DNA from 3 places in the Colwellia sp. MB02u-14 genome. Region 1 is predicted to be linked to each of the others. Evidence: predicted binding sites of a transcription regulator. Region 1 holds the regulator's gene; each other region holds the start of a gene.
The links. Region 1 encodes FNR, which switches genes on or off when oxygen is low (the NO sensors DNR and NnrR bind a similar motif). Its sites were predicted from a motif close to TTGATCTAGATCAA; they were not measured.
Positions count from the first base shown of each region.

Region 2: the regulator FNR is predicted to act here: its motif matches at 3,278-3,291, upstream of H4J52_RS17720 (GbsR/MarR family transcriptional regulator).
Region 3: the regulator FNR is predicted to act here: its motif matches at 8,453-8,466, upstream of H4J52_RS08680 (OmpW family protein).

Region 1 covers NZ_JACGUX010000065.1:37,543-48,196, reverse strand. Annotated here, with positions in the region: gene ccoN (cytochrome-c oxidase, cbb3-type subunit I) at 1-159, shown strand, start outside; gene ccoO (cytochrome-c oxidase, cbb3-type subunit II) at 170-814, shown strand; gene H4J52_RS07065 (CcoQ/FixQ family Cbb3-type cytochrome c oxidase assembly chaperone) at 814-1,014, shown strand; gene ccoP (cytochrome-c oxidase, cbb3-type subunit III) at 1,007-1,972, shown strand; gene H4J52_RS07055 (FixH family protein) at 2,136-2,630, shown strand; gene H4J52_RS07050 (heavy metal translocating P-type ATPase) at 2,733-5,141, shown strand; gene ccoS (cbb3-type cytochrome oxidase assembly protein CcoS) at 5,171-5,383, shown strand; gene H4J52_RS07040 (sulfite exporter TauE/SafE family protein) at 5,389-6,066, shown strand; gene fnr (fumarate/nitrate reduction transcriptional regulator Fnr) at 6,110-6,829, shown strand; gene uspE (universal stress protein UspE) at 6,976-7,902, shown strand; gene ttcA (tRNA 2-thiocytidine(32) synthetase TtcA) at 8,030-8,992, shown strand; partial or broken gene H4J52_RS07020 (NCS2 family permease) at 9,014-10,319, shown strand; gene H4J52_RS07015 (outer membrane protein OmpK) at 10,337-10,654, shown strand, end outside.
Region 2 covers NZ_JACGUX010000087.1:297,422-308,075, reverse strand. Annotated here, with positions in the region: gene secF (protein translocase subunit SecF) at 1-26, shown strand, start outside; gene cydB (cytochrome d ubiquinol oxidase subunit II) at 198-1,196, opposite strand; gene H4J52_RS17725 (cytochrome ubiquinol oxidase subunit I) at 1,200-2,567, opposite strand; gene H4J52_RS17720 (GbsR/MarR family transcriptional regulator) at 2,684-3,229, opposite strand; gene H4J52_RS17715 (DUF2750 domain-containing protein) at 3,832-4,203, shown strand; gene H4J52_RS17710 (sulfotransferase) at 4,258-4,908, opposite strand; gene H4J52_RS17705 (PH domain-containing protein) at 4,915-6,513, opposite strand; gene H4J52_RS17700 (PH domain-containing protein) at 6,506-7,051, opposite strand; gene cobA (uroporphyrinogen-III C-methyltransferase) at 7,168-7,974, opposite strand; gene can (carbonate dehydratase) at 7,978-8,577, opposite strand; gene H4J52_RS17685 (methyl-accepting chemotaxis protein) at 9,180-10,346, shown strand; gene cobO (cob(I)yrinic acid a,c-diamide adenosyltransferase) at 10,506-10,654, opposite strand, start outside.
Region 3 covers NZ_JACGUX010000067.1:220,433-231,086, forward strand. Annotated here, with positions in the region: gene dprA (DNA-processing protein DprA) at 1-884, shown strand, start outside; gene H4J52_RS08640 (DUF494 family protein) at 894-1,367, shown strand; gene H4J52_RS08645 (topoisomerase DNA-binding C4 zinc finger domain-containing protein) at 1,443-2,018, shown strand; gene purE (5-(carboxyamino)imidazole ribonucleotide mutase) at 2,057-2,560, shown strand; gene H4J52_RS08655 (acyl-CoA synthetase) at 2,810-4,435, shown strand; gene H4J52_RS08660 (Sua5/YciO/YrdC/YwlC family protein) at 4,554-5,102, shown strand; gene hemF (oxygen-dependent coproporphyrinogen oxidase) at 5,099-6,013, shown strand; gene H4J52_RS08670 (diacylglycerol kinase) at 6,016-6,387, shown strand; gene H4J52_RS08675 (DUF3413 domain-containing protein) at 6,509-8,356, opposite strand; gene H4J52_RS08680 (OmpW family protein) at 8,535-9,233, shown strand; gene aroE (shikimate dehydrogenase) at 9,367-10,173, shown strand; gene H4J52_RS08690 (hypothetical protein) at 10,176-10,403, shown strand; gene H4J52_RS08695 (gamma carbonic anhydrase family protein) at 10,419-10,654, opposite strand, start outside.

The DNA.
Region 1 (10,654 bases):
TACAGTTTCGTTGAAAGTTTAACGGCTTCATATCCATTCTACTTTATTCGTTTCGTTGGTGGAGTGTTAGTTGTCGCTGGTTTCTTATTGATGGCTTACAACATGTTCAAAACTATCTATGCTAAAGACGACAGTCTTAAGCCTGTAGCAATAGGTTAGGAGGCCGACTATGAAAAATAAACATGAAAAATTTGAAAAAAGTGTTGGTTTGTTTGCGATTTTCACTGTTCTCGCGATAAGTATCGGTGGTTTAGTAGAAATAACCCCGTTATTTTTTCAAAAAGCAACCACTACGCCTGTTGATAATCTTAGACCTTATACCGCATTAGAGATGGAAGGTCGTGATATTTATATCCGTGAAGGTTGTAACGTTTGTCACAGTCAAATGATCCGCCCCTTTCGTGCTGAAACAGAGCGTTACGGTCATTACTCTGTTGCTGGTGAAGGCGTTTGGGAACACCCTTTTTTATGGGGTTCTAAACGTACTGGTCCTGATTTAGCCCGTGTTGGTGGTCGTTATAGTGATGATTGGCATAGAGCTCATCTACTTGACCCTCGGTCAGTAGTTCCAGAATCAAACATGCCTTCATTTAAATGGTTAGCTGAAAACAAGTTAGATGGTGAATTAACCGAAAAGAAATTAACAACATTTAATTTCTTAACGCGCAATCGCAGCCATAAAGATGAACAAGGTAATCGTATACCGTTATATTCTGCAGATGATTTAGCTGGTGCTAAAGCGGCTGTTAAAGATAAAACGGAAATGGAAGCTCTTATTGCTTATTTGCAATCTCTCGGTCATGCGTTGAAATAATGATGATAGATTATGGCACCCTCAGAGGGTTAATAGCTTTATTAATATTGGCACTATTTATTATTATTGTGGTTTGGTCTTATTCTAAAAAGCGTAAAAACGCTTTTGATGAAGCAGCAAACTCTATCTTTGAAGAAGATAAAGAAAAGACTGAACTTAGTGACGTAAATAGCAAACAGGAGAGTAATAAAAATGTCTAGCTTCTGGAATATATGGGTTTGGGTTCTCACCCTAGGTACGTTAGTGGGTTGTTTTACACTTCTACGCTATTGTTTAAAGAACTTTGCAGGTGTTCCTGAAGGTGAGTCAATGGGACACACTTTTGATGGTATCGAAGAATTAAACAATCCATTACCACAATGGTGGAGTACATTCTTCTTGTTAACCATTATCTGGGCTTTTGGTTACCTAGCGCTCTATGGTTTAGGTAATTGGACAGGCTTTATTGGTTGGAAAAGTTCTAACCAAGGGATTTTGAGTCTCGCTGAGTCAAAGGCACAAGTAATCGCTGCAAAAGAAAATGGCTATTTAGTACAATACGATCGAGAAATTGAAGCCGCTGACATAAAGTACGGTCCAATTTTTGATGGCTATGCCGCACGTACTATTGAAGATCTTGCCACTGATAAAGAAGCGTTAAAAGTGGGTCAACGCCTATATTTACAAAACTGTTCTCAATGTCACGGGTCAAATGCAAGTGGTACAACCGGCTTTCCTAACCTAACAGATAAAGACTGGTTATACGGTGGTGATCCTCAATCAATTAAACATTCTCTCTTATACGGTCGTAATGCTAATGGCATGATCGCTTGGGGCGCAGCATTAGGCGGTGACCAAGGCGTAAAAGAGGTTACCGCTTATGTATTGAGTTTGAGTGGTCGTGAAGTTGACGTTGCAAGTGCAGCGGCAGGTAAAGAAAAATTTGCATTATGTGCATCTTGTCATGGTGCTGACGGTAAAGGCAGTTTAGCGATGGGTATTCCATTGGGTGCGCCAAACTTAACCGACAACATTTGGCTATATGGTGGTTCTCAACGAGCCGTTGAGTCATCTATTAAAAATGGTCGAGCTGGTGTAATGCCCGCATGGAAAGATATTTTAGGTGAACAAAAAATACATCTTGTTAGTGCCTATGTGTACAGTTTATCACAAAAATAACTGCGCTTAATTAGTCTCAATGTAAAGGCCTTGCCGTATTATTACCGCAAGGCTTTTTTATATTTTCCAAGCCAAGAATAGTTAGTAAATTGATCGTTTTTTAATAGTTCCCAATAGAAAAAAGTCGTATAATACAATCACTTTTATCAACTGAAATTTTTACATGAAAACATCTTGGTATAAAGAGCCTTGGGCTTGGTTCGTTTTTATTCTCCCTGCTACTGCGGTTGTTGCTGGTATTTCGACTTACTTTATTGCTAACCATAATCCCGATCCATTAGTCGTGGGTGATTACTATAAAAAAGGTAAAGCAATTAACCTAGAAGTCTCTAAAGTAAAGCTTGCCCAAAAATTAGGGATGCGCTTTGCATTAAAACTGCAAGATAACGAATTAATTATCAAACCTACCGGTATTGATAAAGTATTCCCGGTGTTAAATCTTAATTTTTATCACCCCACTCTTGCTGATAGAGATTTCTATTTAGCACTCACGCCTGACGGTAATGGCTATTTTAGGCATGTATTTGATGAAACAGTAAAGGGAAAGTGGCGCTTAACTATGACTCCTTTTGAAAATCACTGGAAAATTCAAAACACGATTACCTTACCCCAAAGCGAGTTTATCGATATTATTCCTAATATCAGAGAAGCAAACTAATATCGTATAGCTTCTTCTAATTTAGGTGCAGGGCAACCTCACCTAAGCTATAAAAATAGTAAACAGGTATATAATACTCCTTATTTCTTTGGCTATGAATATATGAAAACACTTTGTTATCACTGCGGTGAAATTGTCCCCAATGGCCTAAATTTATCATTGAAAATAGAGCATACCCAACAGCCAATGTGCTGTATTGGTTGTCAGTGTGTTGCACAAGCAATTGTTGATAACGGTTTAGGTGAGTATTATCGCTTTAGAACAGCACCCGCACAAAAAGGTGAACCACTGATACCTGAGCAGTTACAACGTAATAAGCTACTTGATGATGACGACTTACAAAGTGAATTTACTTATAAAACCGATGACTATAACGAGGCTATTCTTACCGTTGATGGCATAAGCTGCGCAGCTTGCGCTTGGCTTATAGAAATGCAACTTATCAAGGTTAAGGGATTAATCAACATAAATGTTAATGCCACAACACAGCGCGCGACAATTCGTTGGGATAATAATAACGTTCAATTGAGTGAGTTGATTAACCGTATTGCCAAAATTGGTTACCAAGCACTCCCATTCAAAGCAAGTACCGCAGAACAACTGAACAAAACTCAAAGTAATAATTACATCAAGCGTTTAGGTATTTCTGGCATTTTGATGATGCAGGTGATGATGATTGCCTTTGGATTATACTTTGGCGCTTTTTCAGGCATGGATGAGTACAACTTAATATACTTACGTTATGCAAGCTTATTTTTAACCATTCCTATTGTTACTTATGGCGCGTTACCCTTTTACAAAGGCGCGATTAATGCGTTAAAGATAAAGCGCTTATCGATGGATGTACCAGTCGCTATCGCTATTTCTCTCGCATTTTCAGCCAGTGCATGGGCGACCATCACTCAGCAAGGTGAAGTCTATTTTGAATCTGTGTCAATGTTCACCTTTTTATTGCTTATTGGTAAATTTTTAGAATTTAGAGCACGAAGTCGTGCAGCCGAAGTTTCAGCTAACTTGCTTAAGCTAATGCCAATGACGGCAACAAAGCTCATTAATGAAGACGGTATCAAAAAAGAAATACTGGTTCCTGCCAAAAAGCTTTGCCCTCTTGATATTGTTTTGATAAAACCTGGGGAAGTTGTCCCTGCCGACGGCACCATTATCTCTGGTAGTAGCCAGCTTAATGAAGCCATGTTATCAGGCGAGCAATTACCCTTAAATAAAGCCGTGGGCGATATAGTCTTTGCCGGTACTATAAATGGTGACGGTAATATTAACGTTGAAGTAAAACACCCTAGTGAGCATTCTTTTTTAAGCCAACTCATACGATTAAGTGAATCATCTCAAGCACATAAGCCTAAATTAGCGAAATTATCAGATAAAATAGCACAATATTTTGTTGCCGTTATTTTACTGACCGCCATAGGTACCGCTCTATACTGGCATCAACATTTACCTGAGGAAGCCTTTTGGATCACCTTGTCTGTTCTTGTTGCTACCTGTCCCTGCGCTTTGTCTCTTGCCACACCCACTGCGTTAACATGTGCGACCACACGCTTAAACCGTGAAGGCATCATGATAAAATCAGCACATGTCATGGAGACATTACCCAAGATAACCACCATTGCCTTTGATAAAACCGGTACCTTAACCTCGGGTGATTTTTCTATTAATCAAACTCAACTTTTTGATAATGAGCATTATAAATATAGTGAACAGCAGGTTTTATCTATAGCAGCCGCACTTGAGTCTTATTCAGAACACCCCTTAGCCAAACCGTTTAAATTATTCCGTGATTATTCATACACCACTGAACAGGTAGAAATTAAATCTGGTTTTGGCATTCAGGGTAAGGTAAATGATAAATACTATCGGATCGGTAAACCACAATGGCTGCTAAGTGACACAAACAAATCAACTGAATTTGAAACCGCTTCATGTTTATTATTAGAAGATAATGAATTAATAGCTGCATTTTATTTAACCGATGAGATCCGTGAAGATGCTAAAAATCTCTTAGGTAATTTGAAGAAGAAAAATATACATACCATTATGCTATCAGGTGATCACGCCGTGGGATGTAACAAAGTTCAAGCATTACTTCATTTAGATGAAGTACACTGTACTTTGTCGGCGACAGATAAAATGGCGATTATTAAGCAACAACCCAATGGTTCAACCATTGCGATGGTGGGAGACGGCGTAAATGATACCCCGGTGTTTGGTGCAGCTCATATTTCTATTGCGATGGGTAGTGGTACTGATATAGCTAAAAGTGGCGCAGACGTTATTTTATTGAATAATCGTTTAAAGTCAGTAACAACGCTGACACGTGTCGCCAGTAAAACCCGCCGTATCATTTGGCAAAACTATTTATGGGCATTTGGTTATAATGCTATCGTATTACCACTTGCCGTAGCAGGTTTCATTACTCCATACATGGCTGTAATAGGCATGTCGGCGAGTTCAATATTAGTCATCACCAATTCATTACGTTTACTCAAAAAATAATCGTGACACAAAAATAGAGAATAAAGACAATGAGCATTATTTATATTTTAATCCCTATTGCGATAATACTAACGGCCTTAGCCATATATCTATTTTTTTGGGCAGTAAAAACTGAACAATTTGATGATTTAGAAAAACAAGGCATGAGTATTTTATTTGATGATAACAACGATAAAAGCGCTGAGAATTCGCCTGAAGCTAACGGTATAGAAAAAAAAGACAATGATACGGGTATTAAGTAACTAATATGCTAAGTATTGATTATTTATCTGCTTTTATCATTGGCTTATTAGGTTCGGGCCATTGCATTGGTATGTGTGGTGGCATAACCACTATGCTAACATCAGCTATATCGCCTCAACATAAGGTAAGTGATCAATTTAAACTGGTCAGTGCTTATAATTTTGGCCGTATTTTTTCTTATACCTTAATTGGTGGTATTGTTGGATTTAGTAGTTCGATTGCTGCAAAAAATATTGGTGTACCCTTAGGTTTTCTTCGACTGTTCGCGGCAGTATTTTTAATATTACTGGGCTTATACTTGGGTCAATGGCTAATGTGGCTATCGAAAGTTGAAAAAATAGGTAAAGTCTTCTGGCGCTTTTTATCACCATTAAGTAAGAGGTTTATCCCTGTAAAAAATACTAAACAAGCTTTAGCATTAGGCGCTATTTGGGGATGGTTACCTTGTGGTTTAGTTTATTCAACCCTAACTTGGTCTTTAGCGAGCGGTAGTACCCTAACTGGCGCCTTGATAATGACATGTTTTGGTTTAGGTACCTTACCGGCGTTGTTGAGTATTTCATTAGGTTCTTTTGGAATAAAGTCTTTGTTAACTAACATGAAATTTAAAAAAATAATGGCCTTTATGATAATTATGTATGGAATATACAGTTTAATGATTGCATATCAACAGTTGTTTTAATATGATCGAAATTATTAAAGATAAATAAATCATTTAGGTTAATATGTATAAAAAGCCATGTTCTACATCTCAGCACATTCATTGTCAAAATTGTAGTATCAGTGAGCTATGTTTACCGTTTTCTTTAAATGAGAAAGAACTTGATACGCTAGACAGTATTATAGACCGTAAACGCCCTATTCATAAAGGTGAACAAATCTTTCAAGATGGCGATAAAATGCAAGCTTTATACGCTATTCGCTCTGGGACATTTAAAACATTCACGGTAAATGAACAAGGCGAAGAACAAATTACCGGTTTTCATTTAGCCGGCGATTTATTAGGTTTCGATGCTATTGCTGAATCAGAACACCCTAGCTTTGCAAAAGCGCTAGAAACATCAATGGTTTGTGAAATACCCTACAACACACTTGATGCATTATCGAATACTATGCCAAAGTTAAAAAAACAAATTCTGCGCATGATGAGTTCGGAAATACGCTCAGATCAGGAAATGTTAACCTTACTTAATCGTAAAAATGCTGAACAACGCTTGGCGACATTTATCTCAACACTGGCGAGTCGTTATCATGCGCGAGGGATGTCAGCAACGGACTTCCGCTTAACTATGACGAGAAGCGATATTGGTAATTATATTGGCCTAACGGTAGAAACCATTAGCCGATTATTAAATCGTTTCCAAAAAAATGAATTAATTGGTGTCGAAGGTAAGCTTATTACTATTTTAGATATGGATAAACTTAACGAGTGTGCTTCACTTTAGTTTCTATATAAATTTATAAAAAATGCTTAACACTGATTATGTTGAGCATTTTTTTATTGAAATATTATGATGTAAAGCAAATAACATGTACCAAATATAGTCTATTGTTAATGTTATTAGTATTTAATGCGTTACGGAGTAAATGTATGGAAAAGTATAAAAAAATATTAGCCGTTATTGACCCAACCACTGAAAATCAAAAAGCATTAAAGCGTGCTATTGAATTAGCTCGCTATAGTGGTGGAGAAATCACCGCATTTTTAACCATTTATGATTTATCTTATGAAATGACGACGATGCTTTCTGGCGAAGAACGTGAAGCAATGCGCCAGTCTGTTATTAATGGTCATCAGCAATGGTTAGCAGAAAAAATTTCTAAAATTAATCACGAAAATATTAACATAGACATTTGTATTATTTGGCATAACCGTCCATTTGAGAAAATAATCAAAAAAGTGCTTGCTGAAAATTTTAATATTGTCATCAAAGGCACACATCAACACGATAAGCTAAAATCTGTTATTTTTACACCAACAGACTGGCATATTCTCAGAAAATGCCCTTGTCCAGTATTACTTGTTAAAGATCATAGCTGGCCAAGTGATGGTAATTTGCTTACCGCACTTAACATGGGCAGCGACGATGAAGAGCACAAAGCACTTAACAAAAAATTAACTCAAGAATCGATGGCTCTCTCATCGCTCATTAAAGCTAATATCCACTTAGTTAATTCTTACCCGGGTACGCCCGTAAATATTGCCATTGAAATCCCAGAGTTTAATGCCTGCGAATATAACGAGACCATGTTTAACCATCATAAAAGTGCAATGGAAAGTCATGCAAATAATTACAACATCCCCATTGAAAATACTTACGTGAAAGAGGGCTTACCTGAAGATGTTATTCAAAGTATCTCTAACGAGATCGATGCAGAATTAGTTGTTTTAGGTACCATTGGCCGTACAGGAATTTCAGCTGCATTGATCGGCAATACCGCAGAGCATGTAATTGACCGCTTAAACTGTGATGTATTAGCCATTAAACCCGATGGCTACATTTCGCCTCTGGCATAAGGTCTATTAGCATTAGGTTTAGATCTTTGAATATAAATTAAAAAGCCAAGAGTTTTCTTGGCTTTTTGCTATACTACGCGCCGTAAAAATCGATATTTTTTCATTATAAATAGCACTAGGAAACACTATGAGCGCTCAATCAGCGACACCAATAGCATCTTTAACAGCCAGCCAAAAAATACAGCTGAATAAACTTGAAAAACGCTTAAGACGCCATGTTGGTCAAGCTATCGCACAATATAATATGATAGAAGATGGCGATAAAATAATGGTTTGTGTCTCTGGGGGCAAAGATAGTTATGCCCTACTCGCTATTTTAATGTTGTTAAAAGAATCTGCACCCATTCATTTTGATATCGTGGCAGTTAACCTTGATCAAAAACAACCTGGTTTTCCTGAGCATATTTTGCCCGCATACCTAGAATCGTTAGGTGTTGAATATAAAATAGCGCAAGAAGATACCTATTCAATTGTTAAAGACAAAATCCCTGAAGGTAAAACCACTTGTAGTTTATGTTCTCGTTTACGCAGAGCCATTCTATACAAGGTCGCGGCAGAAATAGGCGCCACTAAGATTGCATTAGGCCACCATCGTGATGATATGGTTGAAACGTTAATGCTGAATATGTTCTATGGCGGAAAATTAAAATCGATGCCAGCAAAATTGGTCTCAGACAATGGCGAACATGTTGTGATTCGCCCACTAGCTTTTTGTAAAGAAGCCGAGTTAATACAATACGCTCAACTCAAAGCCTTCCCTATTATTCCTTGTAACTTATGTGGATCTCAACCTAATTTACAGCGTCAAAATATCAAGAAGATGCTACAAGACTGGAACGTAAATCACCCAGGACGAATTGAATCAATGTTTACAGCAATTCGTAACGTTGTGCCCTCACATTTATGCGATAGCGAATTATTTGACTTTAAATCGATCAATGCTCAATCAGGGGTTATCAATGGCGGTGATATCGCTTTTGATGATGAACTTATCGTTGCTCCTGTATTAGACGATAACATTAGTATTGAACATAATTCAAAAAACAATCTATCATTTAATAACGCATTGAATATTATCGAAATAAAATAATAATAATACCTGGTTAAAAACATGCTTGAAAAGCTTTTCAAATTAACGGAACACGGCACAAATGTAAAACAAGAAATCATTGCGGGTTTGACGACTTTTTTAACCATGGCTTACATTATTTTTGTTAACCCTGCGATGTTGGCAAATACAGGGATGGACCACGGGGCAATATTTGTTGCAACATGTCTTGCCGCTGCTATTGGCTGTTTTGTGATGGGATTGTTAGCTAATTACCCTATCGCATTGGCACCTGGTATGGGATTGAATGCCTTTTTCACCTACACCGTAGTGTTAGGAATGGGCTATAGCTGGCAAATCGCTTTAGCTGGTGTATTCATCTCTGGTTGTTTTTTTGTATTACTTAGCCTGTTTAATGTTCGCGCATGGATCATCAACTCAATTCCACATTCATTACGTTTTGGCATTGCTGCTGGTATCGGATTATTTCTTGCTTTTATTGCCTTAAAGAATGCAGGTATTGTGGTGGACAGCCCCACGACACTATTAACATTAGGCGATATAACGTCTTTTCAAGCGGTGTTCGCCGCCATTGGATTATTTCTTATTGTTGGTTTGGTCAATCGAGGTATCAATGGTGCTGTCATGATATCGATACTCGTTATAACGGCATTGGGCATACTCATTGGTGATGTAAGCTACCAAGGTATTATATCTATGCCCCCCTCTGTACTGCTCACTTTTCTGCAGCTTGATATTATTGGCGCATTAGAAGTGAGTATGATGGGTGTTATATTTACTTTTTTTTGTAGATTTATTCGATACCTCAGGTACCTTAATTGCTGTGGCTCAACGTGGCAACCTTCTCGATGAAAATGGTAGTTTACCTCGTTTGGGCAAAGCACTGTTAGCGGACTCAACAGCAACAATTGCAGGTGCAGTACTTGGCTCTTCAACCACAACAAGTTATGTAGAAAGTACCGCGGGTGTTAGTGCCGTTGGGAGAACCGGGCTAACAGCCGTAACAGTAGGGGTTTTATTTTTATTGTCACTTTTGTTTTCTCCCCTTGCTGCGATGGTACCGGCTTATGCAACTGCTGACCCATTATTTTGCGTTGCGGTGTTAATGCTCGCAGGACTTGTTAATGTTGATTGGGATGATTTATCACAAGCGGTTCCTGTTGCAGTTATATGTATTACCATGCCTTTAAACTTCTCTATAGCTAATGGTATTGCTTTTGGTTTTATAAGTTATGTTGCTGTACGCTTATTTAGCGGGCATTTTCAGAAACTTAATATGAGTTTAATCATACTGGTGAGTTTATTTTTAATTAAATTTATTTTATTTTATTTTATTTTATTTGCATAATCATAAGGTCAATTATTATGAATAATTTGTTACAGACATATTTAAAAAATTTGGCCATTATGAATATCTTGTCGTTACTAGCATTTTCATCTTCAGCCCAAACGTTATGGAGTGACAACAGCATGAGCTATTTGAAGAATACCAGTGATTTTGAACTCCTTGGTAATGATAATGTTAATGTCATGACTTTTGAGCATGTATCAGGTCATAACTGGGGTGATACCTTCTTCTTTGTTGATAGAACTACAGCGAGCAGTGATGCAAAAAATGGTAAATTCAACTCAACCTATGGCGAATTGTCACCGCGATTAAGTATGAGTTATTTAACCAATAAA
Region 2 (10,654 bases), on a different contig from region 1:
CAGATCAAGAAGAGATGACACCTTAACTCAGATTAAGACTATGAGTGTTTAACCAAAAGCCGAGTATGATACTCGGCTTTTTATTGCCTAATGAAAGCTGATGGGAATAGCCAAAGGATAAAACGATGAATGGATACTTAGGCGTAATAGCTTATCCACTCTATATTGATACTCACGTTAAGTTATAAGATGAACCGTTAATGGTATCTTAGCTCTCTTACCTTGCCCCAAAATACTCGATAAGAAAACGCGGTATAACTAAATATTACCGGGACCACAATGATAGTGCCCCACAAAACAAAGTTTAAAGATTCAGGTGCTGAGGCTGTTTCCCAGATAGTCAGCTTATTTGGCACAATATAAGGGAAAAAGCTAAAAGCTAAACCAAAGAAACATAAAGTAAATATTACAACCGCAGCTACAAACGGGCGCCAACAACCTTTATCATTGACCTTAGGTAACTGCTTCAATTGAATAAAGCTAAAAATAAACAGCGCAAAGCAAATAAAAGGTAAAGGTAATATTATGAATGCATTAGGTAAAGAAAACCACTTGTCATAGACATTAGGATTTATTAATGGGTTAACGAGCGATACCGAAATAACACCGATAAAACAAACCAAAGCTGTTTTTTGAGCCCAAGCAACGGCTTGTATTTGTAACTCGCCTTCAGTTTTCATAATTAACCAACACGCCCCTATATAACTATAAGCGGCAGCAACACCAAAGGCACTTAATAAGCTAAAGCTGTAAGCGGCTAAAGTGCTTTCAAAGCCCATAACATACATGCCTAACATATAGCCTTGGCTTAGAGAGGCAACCAGTGAGCCTCCTTTAAAGACTCTGTTCCAAGTAGGTTTATGGCTAAAGGCGGCTTTAGCACGAAAATCAAAAGCCACACCGCGCAAGACTAAGCTAATTAACAAAATTGCGGTTGGTAAGTATAATTCTTTAAATATATAACTGTGTGCTGCTGGAAATGCGATAAGCAATAAGCCAATTGCGAGTACCAGCCAAGTTTCGTTCGCATCCCAGAATGGGCCAATTGACGCTATCATTGTATCGGCGTTGTCTGTTTGATCAAGAGGGAGCAATATGCCAACCCCCAAATCAAAGCCATCTAATACCGCATAAAGTAAAATTGAAAAGCCCATCAATGAGACAAAAATGATTGCTAATGTATATTCTTCAAACATAATCTAGCCCTCAACCGTGTTTTTTGAAGTATTAATTACCGGCTTAACCTGTTCATCAATACTGATTTCTTCTATTTCAATGGCACGTCCAGCCATAGTGAAAATGGTGTGTAAATAAGCAACCATAATCACAACGTATAAAACCAAATAAAGCGTTAGCGTAATGCCTACGTTTTCTGGTGCTATATCAGTCGCAGCATCTTTCACCGTTAAAATTCCTGTTACTAACCAAGGTTGGCGGCCAATTTCAGTGACATACCAACCCGCTAATGTCGCTATCCAGCCAGAAAAACTCATCACAACAAGGGTTTTTAACAACCAAGGAGATAATTGATTTTTGCGCCATAATATAAAGCGGCTAAGCCAAGCGATAGCAAGCATCAGCATACCTAAGCCCACCATAATTCTAAAAGCAAAAAACACAGGCGCAACGGGGGGGTGATTACCTTCAAATTCGTTTAAGCCTTTTATTTCGCCATCTAAATCGTGCGTTAATATAAAGCTTGCCATCTTAGGGATTGCGATTTCAAAATGGTTAGTTTTGTGCTCTTCATCAGGTAGAGCAAATAATAATAAAGGCGCTCCTTTTTCGGTATGCCAAATGCCTTCCATTGCTGCAATTTTTTGTGGTTGATGTTCTAACGTATTTAAACCATGCATATCGCCTAGAAATATTTGGGTAGGCGCAAGTATAGCCGCTACGGTTAATGCTATTTTGAGAGTTAATTTAGGCGCTTTTTTATCGTCACCTTTTAGTAAGCGATAAGCACTAATGCCTGCTACCAAGAAGGCGGCGGTTAAACCTGATGCAACAAGCATGTGAGATAATTTGTAAGGGAACGATGGGTTAAAAATAATAGCGAACCAATCAACTGGATAGGCTACACCATCTCGCATTTCATGGCCTTGAGGGGTTTGCATCCAAGAATTGAGCGCTAAAATCCAAAAGGACGACAAACTGGTGCCAAAAGCAACAATTAACGTTGATAGCGTATGTATTCGAGCGGACACTCGATTCATACCAAATAACATAATCCCCAGAAAGCCAGCTTCTAAAAAGAATGCGGTTAGCACTTCATAGCCTAATAATGGACCAGCAATATTACCGACAGTTTCCATAAACTTTGGCCAGTTGGTCCCAAATTGAAACGACATGGTAATACCGGTAACTACCCCTATTGCAAAGGTGAGGGCAAAAATTTTAACCCAAAAACGGTATGCGCGCATCCACACGGGATCACCTGTTTGATCAAAACGTAATTTGAAGTAAAACAAAAACCAGCTAAGAGCGATGGTTATTGTGGGGAAGAGAATATGAAAACTAATATTAGCGGCAAACTGTATGCGTGAGAGCATTAAGGTTTCTAACATGATTTACTCCATAAATCCGTTTGAACACTGTTATGTGTTAATAGGATTAACGTATTAACGTGATAATTTTTACCACTTTGGATGCTTTTAAATGGTTAAAAATAGTAAAGTGTTTTTTAGCTTTTTTTCATAAACTTATCCTTCATATCTATAACTTTGCTTACACCAGCCCCAAGCTTCATCAGGGTGTTGAGTTTATCAGGGCTCATACTTTGTAGCTCTGAAGCCCAATGAGTCATAGTTTCCAGCAGATCATGCATTTCATGCATTCTTTCTTGTGCATATTGCTCTTGAGAGTTGGCGGGTTCGTCTAATAAATTATCGCGTAGCAATGATAGTGTTGGGTCAACTTCACGTTTGCGACGCTCTTCAAATATGCGTATTGCCATTTCCCAGATAGACCCAGCAGGCGAGTAATATTCTTTGCGGTCTTTAGGTTTATGCTGAACTTGTACTAACCGCCAAGACTGTAATTCTTTAATACCCATGCTGACATTGCCACGAGAGATATTGAGTGCTTCAGATATTTGTAGCGCGGTAAGTGGTTCGTCATGAATGGTTAGTAGGCCATACATTTGACCAACAGTACGGTTAAAGCCCCAGCGACTGCCCATTTCACCACAGTGCATAACAAACGATTCAATTTTAGTTGTCATTATCATAATTGTGCTTTCTGAACTTTCAGTAATTTCTGAAAGTTTAAACTGTTCTTGATTTAGATCAAGCTTTATTTATGTCTTTGGGTGCTTTATATGGTTCTATTTATGAGGAATGCACCTTAAAATAAGGTGGGGATAAAGGCGTTATGAAAGTTGATTTTCTTAGTGAGTGCTTTAATTCTTTTAACGTTAAGATCAACGCATTTAAACCCTTATTATATCAATGACACCTCATTAAAATTAACACGTTACTATTCGCTTTGGCGAAGGGAGTACTTAAAGATTAACCGGTAATTAATATCTCGCATGCATAACATTATTACGATAAAGATGAAATTTTATAATACTAATTGAAGAATCATGGGGTTTATATGAGTTTTTATGATTACAGAAAAGCTTTACATGATAGTATTTTTTAGGGGCAAAGCTCTTAAACCAAACGTTTGTTACTCTCTTGCAAATGTTTTTTACGCCGCGTAACTTACGCGGCTGTGTTTGCCTAACAGATAATCCTAAAGTCCTTTTTATCATAAATTGTTATGTTAGAAGCGAGTACGGTGTGAGATAATTAATGCCTGCTCATCACTTAATTGATATAAATAATTATGAATACAACAATTTTAAGCACCTTTTTAGCCGACGTTAAAACCGCACAATCGTTTTGGGCACTGCAAGAAAAGTCAGGAGAAGATTGGGTGGTACTTGACTCAATTAACTTTGAAAACACTGACGTTATGCCATTATGGTCAAGCGAAGCACTTGCTCAAACACATTGTATTGATGAGTGGCAAGCATATGTACCGACTAAAATAACGTTAAGCGACTGGTTAGAGTTTTGGCTTGAAGACCTTGGTGAAGACGGCGTTATTGTGGGTATTAATTGGCTAGAAGAATCAAATCAAGCTGAGGATAATGAGTACGTTGAATTAGACCTAGCTGAATTTAGCCAAGCACTTGCTGAAATTGAAGCCTTGTAAAATTCATAAAAAGCGCATGTTGATTTTATGTTTATAAAACTCAATGTGCTGTTGTTATTCTGCTGACAATTCTAAATAGTCTAATAAACTCATGCGGCCATTTTTGGTTGACTCTATTTTTCGCTCATGTTTTAAATCCTTCCATGCGGTAACTTTTCCACCACTATTGAGCTTTTCAAAAATCCCTGTATTACTCCCTTGCGCTATTGATAAAAAACTGATCAATTGTTGGTAACTCGCTGGCTGGCTAACATCTATTGTGAGTAAGTCTTGCGTGCGCTCAGAGAAATATTGCAGCACTTCATGGTTGTGTTGCAAGTAACAACGGGCTAAAAACATGTCATTGTTGATATTTTCTAATGTAAAAGGTGAAAATGTACTTACGTAGCAACGTTTAATAATAGTATTAAAACCACCGTCAGCACGCGTCACATTAATATACATACGTTGTAGCAACTGTTTAATTGAGGGTAACCACTGGTCAGATTTTCGCGCTAAGTAAATAAATTTACTGTTAGGATAAAATTTATCTAAACGTTTAAAGTCAGCAAAGATGGGGGTGTCGGCAATGACTTGTGCTTGATCAAACGTTTTTTGTGTATAAGCGGTATGCGCAACGGTATATCCTAGCTCAAGCATTGCTGCACAAATACTGGTGGTGCCAGAACGAGGTAAGCCGATAATAAATATTTTAGTATTATTCATTAAGGCCTACATCCAAGACTTTTGACTGCTTTCTACTTGGTAAAGCACATCGTCGAGTAATTGATAAGCAAGCTTTTGCTTGATAAAAGGAATGTCCTGAGCGCCTGCAGCGAGTACGATTCTTATTGAACTGAGCTGGTGACGCTCTTGGAACCAACTTTGTTTACATTGAACTTGTTGAGTTTTAAAAATAGGAAAACAGGTATAGTCGACACCAAAATAGCCTTTACGAATATAAATTAAATCATCATCTTTAGCATAGCCCCATCGTAGCCAGCGCATAAAAACTAATACACTCATAAATAAATAACTGGGCGTTAACACCATTAAAAAATTAGCTTTATCAAGGGTGATAAAAAGAACCGAAAGTAGAATAAACATGGGTGAAAGAATATAACCAATATTGCGCAGTAAAAAGCGTTTGCTAATACGGTGGTAATCGATACTCATCATCTTATTATTAGGGTAAACATCGTTTATTAAGGTCAAACACTCATTTGGGTTGATTGACGGCACAATAATACGACTATTTTGTGCACTCGCTTGATATTGATTTAATGCACTATTGCTTTGCTCAAATTTAAGGTTAATACGTTTTAGTATCACATCAAGCCAATCTTGTTGGCGAACCACCATTTGTAAACGTGATAAACGCATGATCACTTCATATTTGGTTAATAGTCCACTGCGACGAATATAACGGTCATCCACTTTACTTAAGGTGAAGTTGTAAAAGGTAATAATAGAACCTGCAATAGAGAAAAGCGTAAAAGGTAATAAAATAATAAAAGTTAAGGTCAGTGCATATAAACCAATTTGCCACATCGGCTTATCTGAAAAGGTAAGAAATTTTTCGAGGTCAATACCTAAACCGTTAAAAAACTCAATAATATATCGTCCAAAGTCATCAAGAAATGGTGCTAAACCACCCATAAAAATCCAAATTCGGTTGTTGGTTATGCCATGAATAACAAGATCAGTGATACCACGAGTATTTAAAATTACTTCATTGTTTTTATTATTTGAAGTTGAATCTTTTACTGTATTGGTACTTTCACCCGCGATAGTCGAATGGGCAACTTGGTGTTGAACTAAAATTTCTTTTTTAAGTTGTTCTGCAAAATCTATTTTTAAGGCGACGACCTTTGCTTCTTGTTTCGCAGAGCCTGCTGTATCCAGTTGTAAGCAAGTAAAGCCAAAAGGTCGATAATATATAGGTTGCTCAAGTTTTACGTTTTGAATTTTAGCAAAAGGCAAGTTAACGTATTTCTTTGAAATTACCCCCGAACGTATTTCAATATGATCTTGATATAACCGGTATTGAAAGAAATAAAAACTTAAAAAGGTAGAGGTAATGATAACCGCGAGCACGCCTAAACCTATAGGAAGCCATAGGTGGGGATACGCGATAAAATTATCATAGCCAATATATAATGCAGGTAAGAACACAAGGATATTACTTAAAAACCCAGCAACAAATTTAGCTAAAAAATAAATAATAGCGATAGGTGATATACGTTGCCAATCTTTAGTGTTTTTTATCGTTTCACTCGGTTGCGTAGTGGCATCTGAGTTGTTATTTAGGGTTTCTGTTGATTTATCCATGATGATTAACATCTTTGTGATCAAGAATAAATTGGCGAATGCTCTCCGCTTTATCTAGTGGTAACCCCGGAATTTCAAATGTGTGCATTGCGCCACCTGCACTGAAAACCTGTAGTGTAGCTAAACCTATTTTACGGTCAATAGGGCCACGTTTTAATTCTACATGTTGAATACGTAACATTGGTTGGCTAACCGTTTTACGAAAAACAACACCGCTTTTATAGCTAAGGTCTTGTTCTCGAAGTGCATAAGACTTTTGTTTGTCAGCAACAATAGTGTAAAAAGTACTGATAAAGCCGACTAAGACTGTAGCCCCAATAAAAAAACTAACAACGTTGTTTGCTGTTGTCGATAGCGGAATAAAACGTTGTAGTAGAGCAATAAATAATACTGAAATAATAAAAAGTGTAGAAAATAAGCTGATATAACGATTACTTTTCGCATAAAGGGGGGATAAATGTTCAAAGGTCAGTTTAGTTAAGTGTGGTAAATTTTCACTTGGTAACACAGCGTTTGAGAAATTGGCGGTTCCCTGCATAGTATTTATTCCTATTATTTAAAGTGGTTATAATTTTTATCAGGGGAATGTTAAGCCCAAGGTAAAATATCATCAATAGTGGTGAAGCACTGAGCGTGAAGTTTACTGAACATTTATTATTTTGGGGATAAATAACCTAAATTTATTAAGTGTTTTTCATCAAAAGTGTTAACAACATCACCAATAATCACCAGCGTTGGTGGTTTTATGTTATGCAACTCAACCAGATGATTTAACCCTGCTAAAGTGCCTCGGTAAACATGTTGTTCAGGATTTGTGCCTTTATAGATAAGGGCTGCTGGCGTCGAAGCTATACGACCGGCTTTAATGAGTTGCTCACTAATTATCGGTAAACTTTTAATGCCCATGTAAAAAACGACAGTTTGTTTATTATCAGTGAGGGTGTGCCAAGGTAGTGATAATTCCCCGTTGTTTTGTACATTGCCGGTAATGAAAGTACAACTTTGAGCAACTTGTCGATGAGTTAAAGGTATGCCAACATAACTTGTACATGCAGAAGCCGCTGTCATTCCAGGCACAATATGACAGGCAATATCATGTTTTAATGCAAATTGTGCCTCTTCGCCACCCCGACCAAAAACAAATGGATCGCCACCTTTTAAACGTAATACTTTTTTATTTTGCTTCGCATGATCAACTAATAACTGATTAATATCATCTTGAGGTACTCGATGCTCAGCTTGTTTTTTCCCCACATAAATACGCTCACAATTTTCAGGTAATAACGCTAAAATTTCTGCGCTTACTAGGCGGTCATAAATAACAACTTCCGCTTGTTTGATAAAGCGAAAAGCTTGTAAGGTCAGTAATTCAGGATCACCCGGACCTGCGCCAACTAAGGCAACCTCACCACAAGAGAAAGGTTGTTTTTTTATCGGTGCATCGGGTATCGTTAAGGTCATTAATTATTTTCCATCGCAAGAGACATTTAAATTTTTCAAAATACCGTCGTGTAAATTATACACAAAGCCATGAACAGTTACGTCTTGGTTTTTTTTCCAAGCATTGACTAATGTCGTGGTATGGCAAACGTTTGCCACTTGTTCAACCACATTGAGATCGCAGAGTAAATTGACCTTTTTTTGGTGATCTTCAACGGCATCGAGACGGTCTTTGTGAAAACGATAGACATCTTTAATATGCCCTAGCCAATTATCTATTAATCCATGACGCTTATTATCAATTGAAGCTATAATTCCACCGCAGCCGTAGTGACCACACACTATTATGTGTTTAACTTTAAGATTTTCTACAGCAAATTGTATAACAGAAAGGCAATTTAAATCGGTATGAATAACTTGGTTAGCAATATTACGATGAACAAAAACTTCACCTGGAGACATACCGAGTAATTCATTGGCTGGTACTCTTGAATCAGAACATCCTATCCATAAATATTCTGGCTTTTGTTGTTCTGACAAACGTTTAAAAAAATGTGGGTCTTCTTTTTTTATGTTGTCAGCCCATTGCTGATTATTATCGAACAAATGTTGAATAGAAGTCACGGAATACCTTGATAAATAATCGATAGATTGATTTTATGAGAATACCGAGTGAAGTGAAAGAAAAATGTCAGATCAATTATTTATGACGTATATCTCTTTCGTTAATAACGTAGGTGTAATCGTCACAATTGAAATTCAATGTAAGCAGGCTAATGACAACGGTAGCTGTTCGACACAGTCGAGTAAAAACAGAAAAAAGTGCTTAAGGTAAAGAATAAAATAGTTAAAAATCTGGTTTTATTCTTCTGACTCAGTAAAATTAAATGCAACCGTAAACTAAAAAAGGCGGCGATTTAGATGGAGTCAATAAAAGTTCAATAGTCAGGCTTTTGATGATGTGGTTTTTATGTATAAAGTTTTAGAAGTCGATATCCCATAAAAATTGCGATGATAGACATATATTGATTTCCTATTTATATTTTATCTGAGTGATGAACCATTAATTCGTTTAAGGATAGCTAAAATAAAATGGTTTTTTTGATCAATAATTAAAATTAACAAATATTGTTAGCTAAAACAGCAAATAATAGGTAATTTATAACGTAATAAAGCCAAGTAGCTTAAATTTAGGCTGTTTTTTAAACTAACACGATGGATACTCTATGTTTACTCGCTTAAGCGTGAAATTACTTATACCAACTGCGGCTGTTGGATTATTAGCCCTGCTATTTGTACTGCTATTTACTGATGAGCTAAGCCAGTCAACAGTTATCGGTATACTCTCTTTTTTAGTGATTGCCCAATTAATATCAGGGTATATATTTATTGAAAAGCAGCTGTCATCTCGATTAACAAGACTACAACACTATCTTACACTTGTCGTTAGTACCAAACAGGCACCTCCTGGGCCGCTAATTGACAAAGGTAATGATGAACTGGCCACTGTGACGAATGAACTCAGTTCATTTATTGGTAACTTGTCAGACGTGCTTGCGGAGTTACGTACGGAATCTGAATCATTAAAAGAAGGTTCCTTTTTACTGGCCACACAAATGACCGACTCCGTTAAAGCCGTTGACGATTCTGCTCGTCAAATAGCGTTAATGGCACACTCTATTGATGAGGTCGCTTCAACCTCTAGCATACTTTCAGACAGCGCTTCACAGGTGAGCGAAACAACAAATCAAGTCATTGCTATTTTATCGCAAGGCATGACCTCCTCAAATACCAGCCAGCAAACAATTGAGGCTTTTTCTGAAGAAGTTACTGAAATGGCTACCGATTTAGCTTTATTACAAACTGAATGTTCTAATATTGGTTCTGTACTTGACGTTATTCGTGGTATCGCAGATCAAACAAACTTATTGGCCTTAAATGCTGCGATTGAAGCGGCAAGAGCCGGTGAACAAGGTCGAGGCTTTGCGGTTGTTGCAGATGAAGTAAGAGCGCTCGCTCATCGAACACAAGAAGCAACCGTTGAAATCCATTCTATGGTGGAAGGTTTACAAGAAAAATCAACGAATGCAGTGACGGCAATCTCTCGTGGTCAAATTTTGACACAAGACAGCTTAACGCATTCTGCTGAAGTTGTTGAAGCGCTAGAACAAATAGGGCGTGTGTTTAATGAAGTTAATGCGCTAACGTCCCAAATTGCGAGTGGCACTGAACAGCAGCAGCAATCTACAGCGTCGGTTAATACGAATATGGCTGAAGTTGCTTCATTGAGCCAAGATATAACGAATGGCTTAAGTTCTGTTGCGCAACATGCTGAGCAACAGCAAAAAGTATCTATAGATGTTGCGACAAGCTTAAATAGAATTTGTGTTTAGTGAACGCTAACAGCTAGCATTGAACATTTAAAAAAGCCCATATTACATGGGCTTTTTTATGTTTAGTCTGTTCTTCGATATCCTGTTTTATAAAACGTTCTTGCTTGCTATATGTCATTTTTTGCAGGAATATTAGGCTTTATAAGTAATGATTTTCTCTTACCAATCAATGCCTTTTTGCGCTTTTATATTGTTATCAAAAGCATGTTTTATTGATTGTACTTCACTGACTGTATCTGCGAGTTCGAGTAATGAACGATGCGCACCACGGCCGGTGGCTATCACATGTTGCATCGGGGGACGATTCG
Region 3 (10,654 bases), on a different contig from region 1:
GCATAATAATTCCTTTTACTGACATTCGATACCCTTCAACGCTAAAGCAAATTTATGATCCGCCACTGCTTTTATTTGTACAAGGGAACATTACCTTACTAAATCAACAGCAAATCGCAATGGTGGGGAGTCGAAATGCTAGTATTAACGGTCGAGATAATGCTTTCGAATTTGCTCAGCAGTTAGTTAACGCAGGCTTAGTTATTACCAGTGGTTTAGCGCTAGGTATTGATGGTGCCGCTCATAAAGGTACTCTAGCCGCAAAGGGTAAAACCATTGCGGTTGTTGCTACAGGGTTAGATCAGGTCTACCCAACGAGACATCGGTTATTAGCAAAAAATATTCTAGAGAATGATGGTGCCATTATCAGTGAGTTTTTACCGGGTACTCCCCCTAAACCAGGCTATTTTCCTAAACGTAATCGAATAATTAGTGGTATGAGTATAGGTGTATTAGTGGTTGAAGCTACGATTAGAAGTGGCTCCTTAGTCACTGCTCGTTGTGCTATTGAACAAAATCGTGAAGTTTTTGCTGTGCCCAGCACCATTAATAACCCACAAGCTAAGGGGTGTCATTGGCTCATCAAACAAGGTGCTAAACTTGTCGACGATATTGCCGATATAGTAGATGAAATAGACCTGTTGCCAGAAAGTGGTCTAAACTTAATGATAAATATAACGAAAGGACAATCGTTTGAAAAAAGTGAAAAACAACACTTGTTTAACGATGCATTGTTAGCTAGTGTGGGTTATGAAATCACGCCCGTAGATATTGTGGTTTCCCGAAGTAAATTACCTATAAATGAAGTATTAACTCGGTTAACAATGTTAGAGCTTAAAGGTCTGGTTGCTATGGTTCCAGGTGGTTATCTAAGAGTAAAATGAGGGCTAATTATGTTTGATATCCTGATGTATCTTTTTGAAAATTATATACATAGTGAAGCCGAAATAATGGTGGATCAAGAGTCACTAACTGATGAACTTACCCGAGCAGGTTTTCATCAAGACGAAATATATAAGGCGTTAAGTTGGCTAGAGAAACTAGCTGCATTGCAAGACACTGATGCTTACCCATACTTAACACGAGTAGGGCGTCGTTCAGTTCGTGTTTATACCGATGATGAAATGCAACTACTTGACGTAGAATGCCGAGGTTTTCTGTTATTCCTAGAACAAGTCAATGTCCTTGATTTTACGACGCGGGAAATGGTTATTGACCGAGTAATGGAATTAGACACGAAGTTCTTTTCGATTGACGACTTAAAGTGGGTTGTACTTATGGTCTTGTTTAATGTGCCAGGTAAGGAAAATGCTTATTCACAAATGGAAGACCTCATTTTTGATGAGCAAGAAGGTCCATTACACTAAGTATCAATCGTAATGTTCGCTTACACCTTACTAATCATGGCATAATGATATTAACAATATTCTAGTGAATGCATTATGCCTAATTCCGATAAACCTTTATTTTCACAACATGAACACGCGTTAGAAAAAGCGTATGAGGTATGTCCTGAGTGTGGCAGTGAAATTGTTATAAAGAATAGTAAGTCCGGAAAATTCTTTGGTTGCGCTTCCTATCCTACTTGTGATTTTACCCGTCCTATTGTTGAACATGAACGTCTTGAAGATCAAATTTTGGCAGGTACTCAATGCCCAGAGTGTCAACATGAACTTGCGGTGAAACAAGGCCGATATGGTATGTTTATCGGTTGTTCTAATTATCCCCAGTGTCATCATATTGAAGATACTAGCGGTCAAGAAGATGCTGGTGTAGCCTGCCCACAGTGTCAGAAAAAGGGCAAGCAAGCTGAATTAATCGAGCGTACCAATCGCTACGGCAAAACATTTTATTCCTGTGAACAATACCCCAAATGCAAGTATGTTGTGAACTATCCTCCGGTTGCAGAAAAATGTCCGGAGTGTCAGTGGTCTATTTTAGTCAGGCGAAAAATGGCAAGTGGTAACGTTTTAGTCTGCCCAGAAAAGAAATGTACCTATAAGCGTAAAGAGATATAATGCGCGCAATTATTTAACTAAACTTCTGGAGAGAGAAAATGTCATCAACTTTTGTTGCAATATTAATGGGCTCAGATTCTGACTTACCTGTTATGCAAGCTACTATCAGCGTTTTAAAAACATTTGGTATTGAGCACGAAGTCCGTGTTCGCTCAGCACATAGAACACCTGATGCTGCCAAGGCTTATGTAAAAGATGCGGAAGAACGCGGTTGTAAAGTTTTTATCTGTGCTGCTGGCTTAGCGGCTCATTTAGCTGGTGCTGTTGCTGGAATGACAACTCGTCCAGTTATTGGTGTGCCAATTGACAACGGACCATTACAGGGGCACGACGCATTACTGTCAACGGTCATGATGCCGGGCGGCATTCCGGTTGCTACGGTTGCTATTGGTAAAGCTGGCGCTAAAAATGCGGGTTACTTAGCCGCACAAATTTTAGGTGTTGCTGACCAATCAATTGCAGAAAAAGTAAAAGAAGAGCGTGCCGCTAATGTGATTGCTTTACTTGCTAAAGATGAAGCGATGCAGGCAAAGTTAGGCTAAATTTTAATTTTAATTTTTACTTTTTACTTGTAAAAGCCAGCGACATGCTGGTTTTTTTATACCTAAAATTCACTATCGTATTTGTGTCTACAGGTCGCTATGAGTAAATGCAGGCAATGTTGATACAACCCCATTAGACCAAAGGATGATTTTTAAACCCAATAATAGGCGTAAACTATTCTTCATTGTGTGTAAAAAATTAAGTGGCATATATAGCTACCTGCACTGTTATTATAATGAGGAACATCGATGAACAATATATATAGCCAAGGCTTAGACAAAGTTGCTGCTAATAGCCAACCTTTAACTCCTATTAACTTTTTAAACAGAACGGCCGATGTTCACCCTGAGCGTGTTGCCATTATTCACGGTAAGCAAAAAATTACTTATCGTGAATATCGTCAAAATGTTCGACGTTTAGCATCTGCTTTAATGCAGCGCGGCGTTAAGCCGGGTAATACTGTTGCCATTATGGCAGCTAATATTCCCGCCTTTTTAGATGCTCATTATGGTGTACCGCTAACAGGTGCTGTATTACATTCGATAAATATTCGTTTAGATGCTGAATGTATTGCCTTCCTTTTTGATCATGGCGAATGCGATGTGCTTTTAACTGATACCGCATTTTCAAGTGTCGTAAAAAAAGCTTTAACACTATGTTCAAGAAAGCCTTTGATTATTGATATTGACGATGTAATGAGTGAGGGGGGTGAACGCTTGGGTTGTATTGAATATCAAGACTTACTTGCTGAAGGTAATGAAAATTTTATCGGTAATTTAATCCATGATGAATGGCAGGCGCTGGCGCTAAATTACACCTCAGGAACGACGGGTAACCCAAAAGGTGTGGTGTATTCTCATCGAGGTGCTTATTTAAACGCTGTTGGTAATAACATGATATGGCCATTAGGTAATAACGCCATTTACCTTTGGACATTACCTATGTTTCATTGCAATGGTTGGTGTTTCCCGTGGACCGTTGTTGCTATGGGTGGCACCCAAGTATGCTTAAGGCAAGTGGAAGTTGGGGCCATTATTGAAAGTTTAATCGAGCATAAGGTCAGTCACTTTTGTGGTGCACCGATTGTCTTGAATATGATTTTAAATGCAGACAAAGCACTATTAGCAGAAATACCCCGTGGTATTAATATAATGACAGCAGGTGCACCACCACCACCGTCAGTTATCAAAGGTATGGAAACGATGGGTTTTGATATTACTCAAGGCTATGGTTTAACCGAAGTGTATGGCCCTTGTGTCGTGAGTGAGTGGAAAGATGGGTGGAATGATAAGAGTGACGATGAACGAGCTGCGTTAAAAGCACGTCAAGGTGTGCGTTATCCAACGCAAGAAGAAGTCGATGTTTTAGACCCCAACACTATGCAGCCTGTGCTCTGTAATGCCGAAACCATTGGTGAAATAATGTTTCGTGGTAATACCATGATGAAAGGCTATTTAAAAAATTATAAAGCCACCAATGAGGCATTTAAACATGGTTGGTTTCATTCAGGGGATTTAGCCGTTAAGCATCCCGACGGTTATATTGAGATACGAGATCGTTCGAAAGATATCATTATTTCAGGGGGAGAAAATATATCCTCTGTTGAAATAGAGAGTGTGTTATATCAACACCCTGATATTTTAGAGGCTGCGGTGGTTGCTAAAAAAGATGATAAATGGGGAGAAACCCCTTGTGCCTTCGTGACTTTAAAGCGCGGGAGAAACGTTTCAGAGGAAGATATTATTAACTTCTGCCGAGAGCATATGGCTACATTTAAAGCGCCTAAAAGCATTGTATTTAGCGATTTACCAAAAACCTCTACAGGTAAAGTGCAGAAGTTTGTTTTACGCGAAAAAGTGAAAAACCTTTCCTAAACGCTCAGGTGTTTAATTCCACAGATATAATTTTATTTACTTGGAATTAAACACTTATTTTATCTCTTAGATAAAGGCCGTATAATCGTTATATCACTCCTTTATTTCATTTTTATCTATGATGACTTCTGCCGAAGAAGCTTATTGCCAAGGTGGCATTATTGCTTACCCAACCGAAGCCGTATTTGGTTTAGGTTGCGATCCTGACAATTTACAAGCGATTGAAAAACTACTTAGCATTAAAAAACGCTCACCAGAGAAGGGCTTAATTTTACTTGCCGCTAACTATTCTCAATTATTGCCCTATATTGACGACAGCAAAATACCGCAAGATAAGCGCTATAGCATACTCTCTCGTTGGCCTGACGGTATTACGCAGTTAGTCCCCAAAAACATTCAAACGAATATGTTACTGACTGGATGTTTTTCTACCATAGCGGTGCGATTAACGAGCCAACCTGATGTTGTCGCGTTATGTAATCGGCTAAATAAACCTATTGTCTCCACAAGTGCTAACTTATCAGGAGAGCAACCAGCAAGAACTTGGCAAGAGGTTGAACAAAAACTATCAGATGAAATTGATTTCATCATAAAAGGGAATACGTTAGGTTATACTCAACCTTCAAAAATAATTGATGCACTGACCGGAGAGATCATTCGCGTATGAGCCAAGTAAGTATAGAAACAGTCATTGAATTTTTAAAATCATTGCAAGACAACATTTGTTCAGCATTAGAAACTGCTGATGGCAGCGGGCAATTTATTGAAGACAACTGGGTGCGCGCTGAAGGTGGTGGTGGTCGCACGAGAGTATTAACTGATGGAAGCATTATCGAACAAGGTGGTGTTAATTTCTCTGAAGTTTCAGGTGATAAATTACCCCCCTCAGCAAGTGCTCATCGTCCTGAATTGGCCGGGAGAACCTGGCGAGCTTGTGGTGTTTCATTAGTTATTCACCCTAAAAATCCTCATATCCCAACATCACACGCCAACGTACGTTTTTTTATTGCTGAAAAAGAAGGTGAAGAGCCCGTTTGGTGGTTTGGTGGCGGTTTTGATTTAACGCCTTTTTATCCAGTCAAAGAAGATGTTGTTCATTGGCACCAAACCGCAAAATCACTTTGTCAGCCTTTTGGTGAAGATGTTTATAATGAGCATAAAAAGTGGTGTGATGAATATTTCTATTTAAAACATAGAGATGAAACACGTGGTGTTGGTGGCTTATTTTTTGATGATTTGAATCAATGGGATTTTGACACCTGTTTAAACTACATTAAAGCGGTTGGCCAGGGGTTTATTGATGCTTATGTTCCTATTATTGAAAAAAGAAAGCTTAATGAGTTTTCAGAGCAACAACGCCAATTTCAGTTATATCGTCGTGGTCGTTATGTTGAATTTAATTTGGTCTTTGACCGCGGCACTCTATTTGGTTTGCAATCAGGTGGTCGCACAGAATCAATATTAATGTCGATGCCACCACTTGCGCGTTGGGAATATAACTATCAACCTGACCCGACAAGCAAAGAAGCTGAGCTAGCATCTTATCTAGTGCCACAAAACTGGTTAGTAGAGTCATAGATATGAAAAAAAATAAGCCTCTTGGATTTTTCTCCCGATTAGCTCCTGCAACAAAAAATAGTTGGGCTGGTTTTAAAGCGGCGTACAAATATGAAATGGCATTTCGTCAAGAGGTGCTCTTATTTATTACGACCACACCGTTGGCCATTTGGCTGGCTAATGGTTTTATCGAGTTCGTTTTACTGATGTCGGGTATTGTTATTATTTTTATCGCCGAGTTACTCAACTCAGCGATAGAAACTGTTGTCGACCGTATAGGCGTTGAGCGCCATGAACTGAGTGGCAGAGCAAAAGATCTTGGCTCTGCGGCTGTGTTTGTCGCATTGTGTTATTTTGCTTTGGTTTGGCTTTATAAAATATATACTCTACTCTGATAAAGAGTATACGAAACATAAACCACACAAATATAAAGCGAGAGCAAATGCCTCTCGCTTTTTTATGTTCAGGATGAACGGTATAACGCGGTGCTATGGATGGCAAAGAGCGTATATGCAACTACTTTTGATAAAACCGTGACATTTCTAATAATGCTTCTTGAACATAGTTAATGTTAATTATAGCCTGCTTATCTTCTTGGTATTTATCATCAAAAATAGTGAAATTTCCTAATCTATCAAGTTCGTAAAGGTGCTTTTCCGATTTAATTGCGTAATATCCACCTCGACCTAAAAATAGCCAAGGTAAAGCGGCTTCTTGCTTGAACAAAGATACTCCACTACTGTAATCACTTGCCTGATTAGTTACCCCTAATGCTTCTGACATCAGTGTTGGCACAATATTTAAATGGCTTGTTTGATAATTAATTACAGCTGGCGTTTTGTTTGGCCAATGAATAATAAGGGGTACTGCAGTCTGGTATTTTGAATAATTACTATTGTGACCCCAATAACCTAACTTGCTATCATTAAACTCTTCACCGTGGTCACTAGTAATAATAACAATAGTGTTGTCTAGTTTCCCTGTTAATGAGTCAAGTACTTCACCAACTTTACCATCAATATAATGCAATGAATTTTTATACAGATTAATAAAAGGTTCCGCGTCGTAATTATCATTTAAGGCAAGAAAATTTACTTCATCTAGGCTCGGTTTAAAAAGCTTTTTATAATCATCAGGCAAAGAAAAGCCATGAGCTGAATCGAAAAATAATAAGCTAAAACTGGGTTTTTTTTGTGAATTATTACTTGACCAATCTAAGTAGTCTTTCGTTAATTTTTCATCGCGTTGCCAAGGTTTATTACCTTCTGATGTGAGCCTTAAAGAAGGAATATTAGAAAAAAGGGTTTGATCAAATTCAGGTAACGTTAATTTAGCACTGGCAAAAATTTGAGCTTGATAACCTTGATTAATTAACGTTTCCATCAGTACTGGGCTTTGTTGTTCTTTTAAAACACTATCCCAATAACTACCCGGTATGCCATACATTAACGAGAACATGCCATGGCGAGTATTGTTACTACCACTGTAGTGGTTTAAGTACTGCAAAGATTTTTCCTTAAAAGCAAATATGTTAGGAGTCAATGTCTGTGAAACCATATTTGCCCGCCATGAATCAATAACAATCATAATAATATTAAACTTTGATTCTGTTTCTGTTACTGCAATTTCAGCGAGAGGATAATCCAGATTACTTTTGACTTTATTATGCTTGAGCAGTGACTGCGTTTTATGTGCTTTAACATCAAGTAAACCATACTTCGCCATCAAAGATTTAGCCGTTGTAGGGTAAGCTAAAGGAAGTAATTTACTTTGCTTGGTAATGTCTCTGTTATAGGTTCCATCCCCCCAAATGTGAATGATATGGCTAGATAAAATACATAAGGGAATTAAATAAAGAAATGCTTTGTGGTTTTTTTTATCCTTGTCTATATACCAAGTTACGGCTTTTACAATACAGTACTGTCCTATTAAAACGACAGTGATTAAGCCAAGTATAATGAGCCACATTGACATTGGAAATGAAATTATCTCACTACCCCCAGCAATAAATAACTCTATGACCATCGCATTGATATGAAATCGATATAATTGATAAATAAAGGTATCAGCGAGTAATGCTGTTAATCCGATGCAACTTAAAAGTAGCGCACTATAAATGACAAGTTGTTTTTTATTCGTAATCTTTGCCAACAGGTATAGAGGTAGGCTAGCTATAAAAGACAATAGACCTAATTGGCCAATACCTTGGGTTAGACCAAATAAAATACCAATAAAGCTGTCGGGTATCGTTTGGCTTTGATAAAAACGTGATCCTATGAGTAAAGCGACAACAATATTACAAAGGCTATATAGCGTGAGCCAATTATAGAGGTAAGTTCTATATGCAGTTTTTTGAGAGAACAATATGTTAAAAGATCCTTATTTTATCTAGGGACACAGCATAACATAGCTTTTTAAAATCAGTCTAGTGATGGGAAAAGTTAAAACAAAGCGATTTAATTGCGCTAGGTCAAGTTTTTATTTTTAGGTATCTATAAAATCGGCGTCATTAAATATCACAAGATAAATAGGGACTACTCTCATGAAAAAAAGTTTACTCACATTAGCTGTTTTATCCTCTCTTTTTATAACTGCAATGGCTGCAGATTATAAAGCCGGAGATTTTGTTGTACGTGGTGGTGCTACCATGGTTAACCCAGACAGCGACAAATCAGGTGTTTATGTTGAAGCACTCGGTGGTAATACACCGTTATCTGTGACGGTTGATGACAATACTCAACTGGGTTTAAATTTTGTTTATTTTTACGATAACAATTGGGCTATAGAAGTTTTAGCGGCGACACCATTTACTCATGATATCACCATTCATGATCCTCAAAGTATTTCTGGTGGACTATTTGGCGCAAATGTTGACGGCGCAACTTTAGCTGAAGTAACTCAGTTACCGCCAACAATTAGTGCACTATATTACTTTGATAATGCTTCAAGTGTTAAGCCTTACGTTGGTGTTGGTGTTAACTACACAATATTTTTTGATGAAGACTTCAAAAGTACGCCTGAAAATCTAGGATTTAACGATTTAGAACTCGATGGTTCATTTGGCTTTTCATTACAAGTTGGCGCAGATTACCTGATCAATGATAAATGGCATATAAATGCTTCTGCTCGTTATATTGATATTAATACCGACGCTACCTTCCAAATTGGTGACATTAAAGGCTCGGCATCAGTAGACGTTGATCCGATGGTTTATTCAATCATGTTAGGTTACAAGTTTTAACATTACCCATAGCGATAATACTCAATAACCTTACTAAGGCAGTCACTTTTTATATAAAAGTTACTGCCTTTTTTATATTCATCATGGCTTTATTACGATAATCTTAAGTATGATTTCTTACTCAGTGCCTCATATGGATCAATATCGCGTTTTTGGTAACCCTATTAAACAATCACGTTCACCGATTATTCATCAATCTTTTGCTCAACAAACTCAACAGCAACTTAACTATCAAAGTGAATATGTCGCATTAGATCAATTTGAAAAAACGATAAATGCTTTTATGAAAAGTGGTGCTAAAGGTGCAAACATTACCTCACCGTTTAAAGAGCAAGCTATGGCATTATGTGATCATCTAACCGAACGTGCTGAACTTGCCGGCGCGGTGAATACGTTATCTTTTGCTAATGGAAAGATATTTGGAGATAACACTGATGGGGAAGGGCTTGTACAAGACTTGCTTAACCATAATGTTTCATTAAAGAATAGTCGCATATTATTACTGGGCGCTGGTGGGGCCGCTAAAGGCGTAGTTCTACCGTTATTAGCACAAGCACCACGGGTCATTGTTATAGCGAACAGAACCGTGAGTAAAGCAGAAGCACTCATTAAAAAGTTTAAAAACGATAAACTTTTTGCTGCAGGGTTTGATACGCTAGGTAAAGCAAAGTTTGATCTTATTATCAATGCAACCTCAGCAAGCCTAACCGGGACAATTCCACCTATACCAACAGAACTTGTCACCAATACTCATTGCTACGATATGGTGTATGGAAAAGAACTGACCCCCTTTTTAGCTTGGGCGAAAGTAAATGGCGCAACTAAAGTTATTGACGGTTTAGGCATGTTGGTAGGGCAAGCGGCAGAAAGCTTCAGGATTTGGCGAAACGTATTACCTGAAGCAGCGCCAGTATTAAATAAACTGAGAAAAGAAGGTTAAAGATGAATCAGCAAATAATCTTCAACGATGATATATCCTTTGATGATAGTGAAAAAGGCTGGGTATTTACAGGATTGCTGTCAGGAGAACGTATTAGTATCCTCATTAAATGTAAAAAGCATGATGAACTTACTGATGAGTTGAAATTTAACTTAGAAGAAATTATTGAAGAATGGCTCGAAGATAATGAGCCATTGTCTGGTAGTAGAATAGAAGTAGTCTACACGTAGAAAGTCTATTAACGACTACTGAGCAAGATACTCATTTTTAAGCTCAACATAATTGCGAGCCGATTGACTGAGAAATGCTTGTTCACTCTCTTTTAACAACCTCATTTTTTTCACAGGATTACCGACATACAAGTAACCACTCTCTAATGTTTTATGAGGAGGAACTAACGAGCCGGCGCCAATAAAAACATCATCCTCAATAACAGCACCATCCATAACAATGGCCCCCATACCCACGAGTATTCGATTAC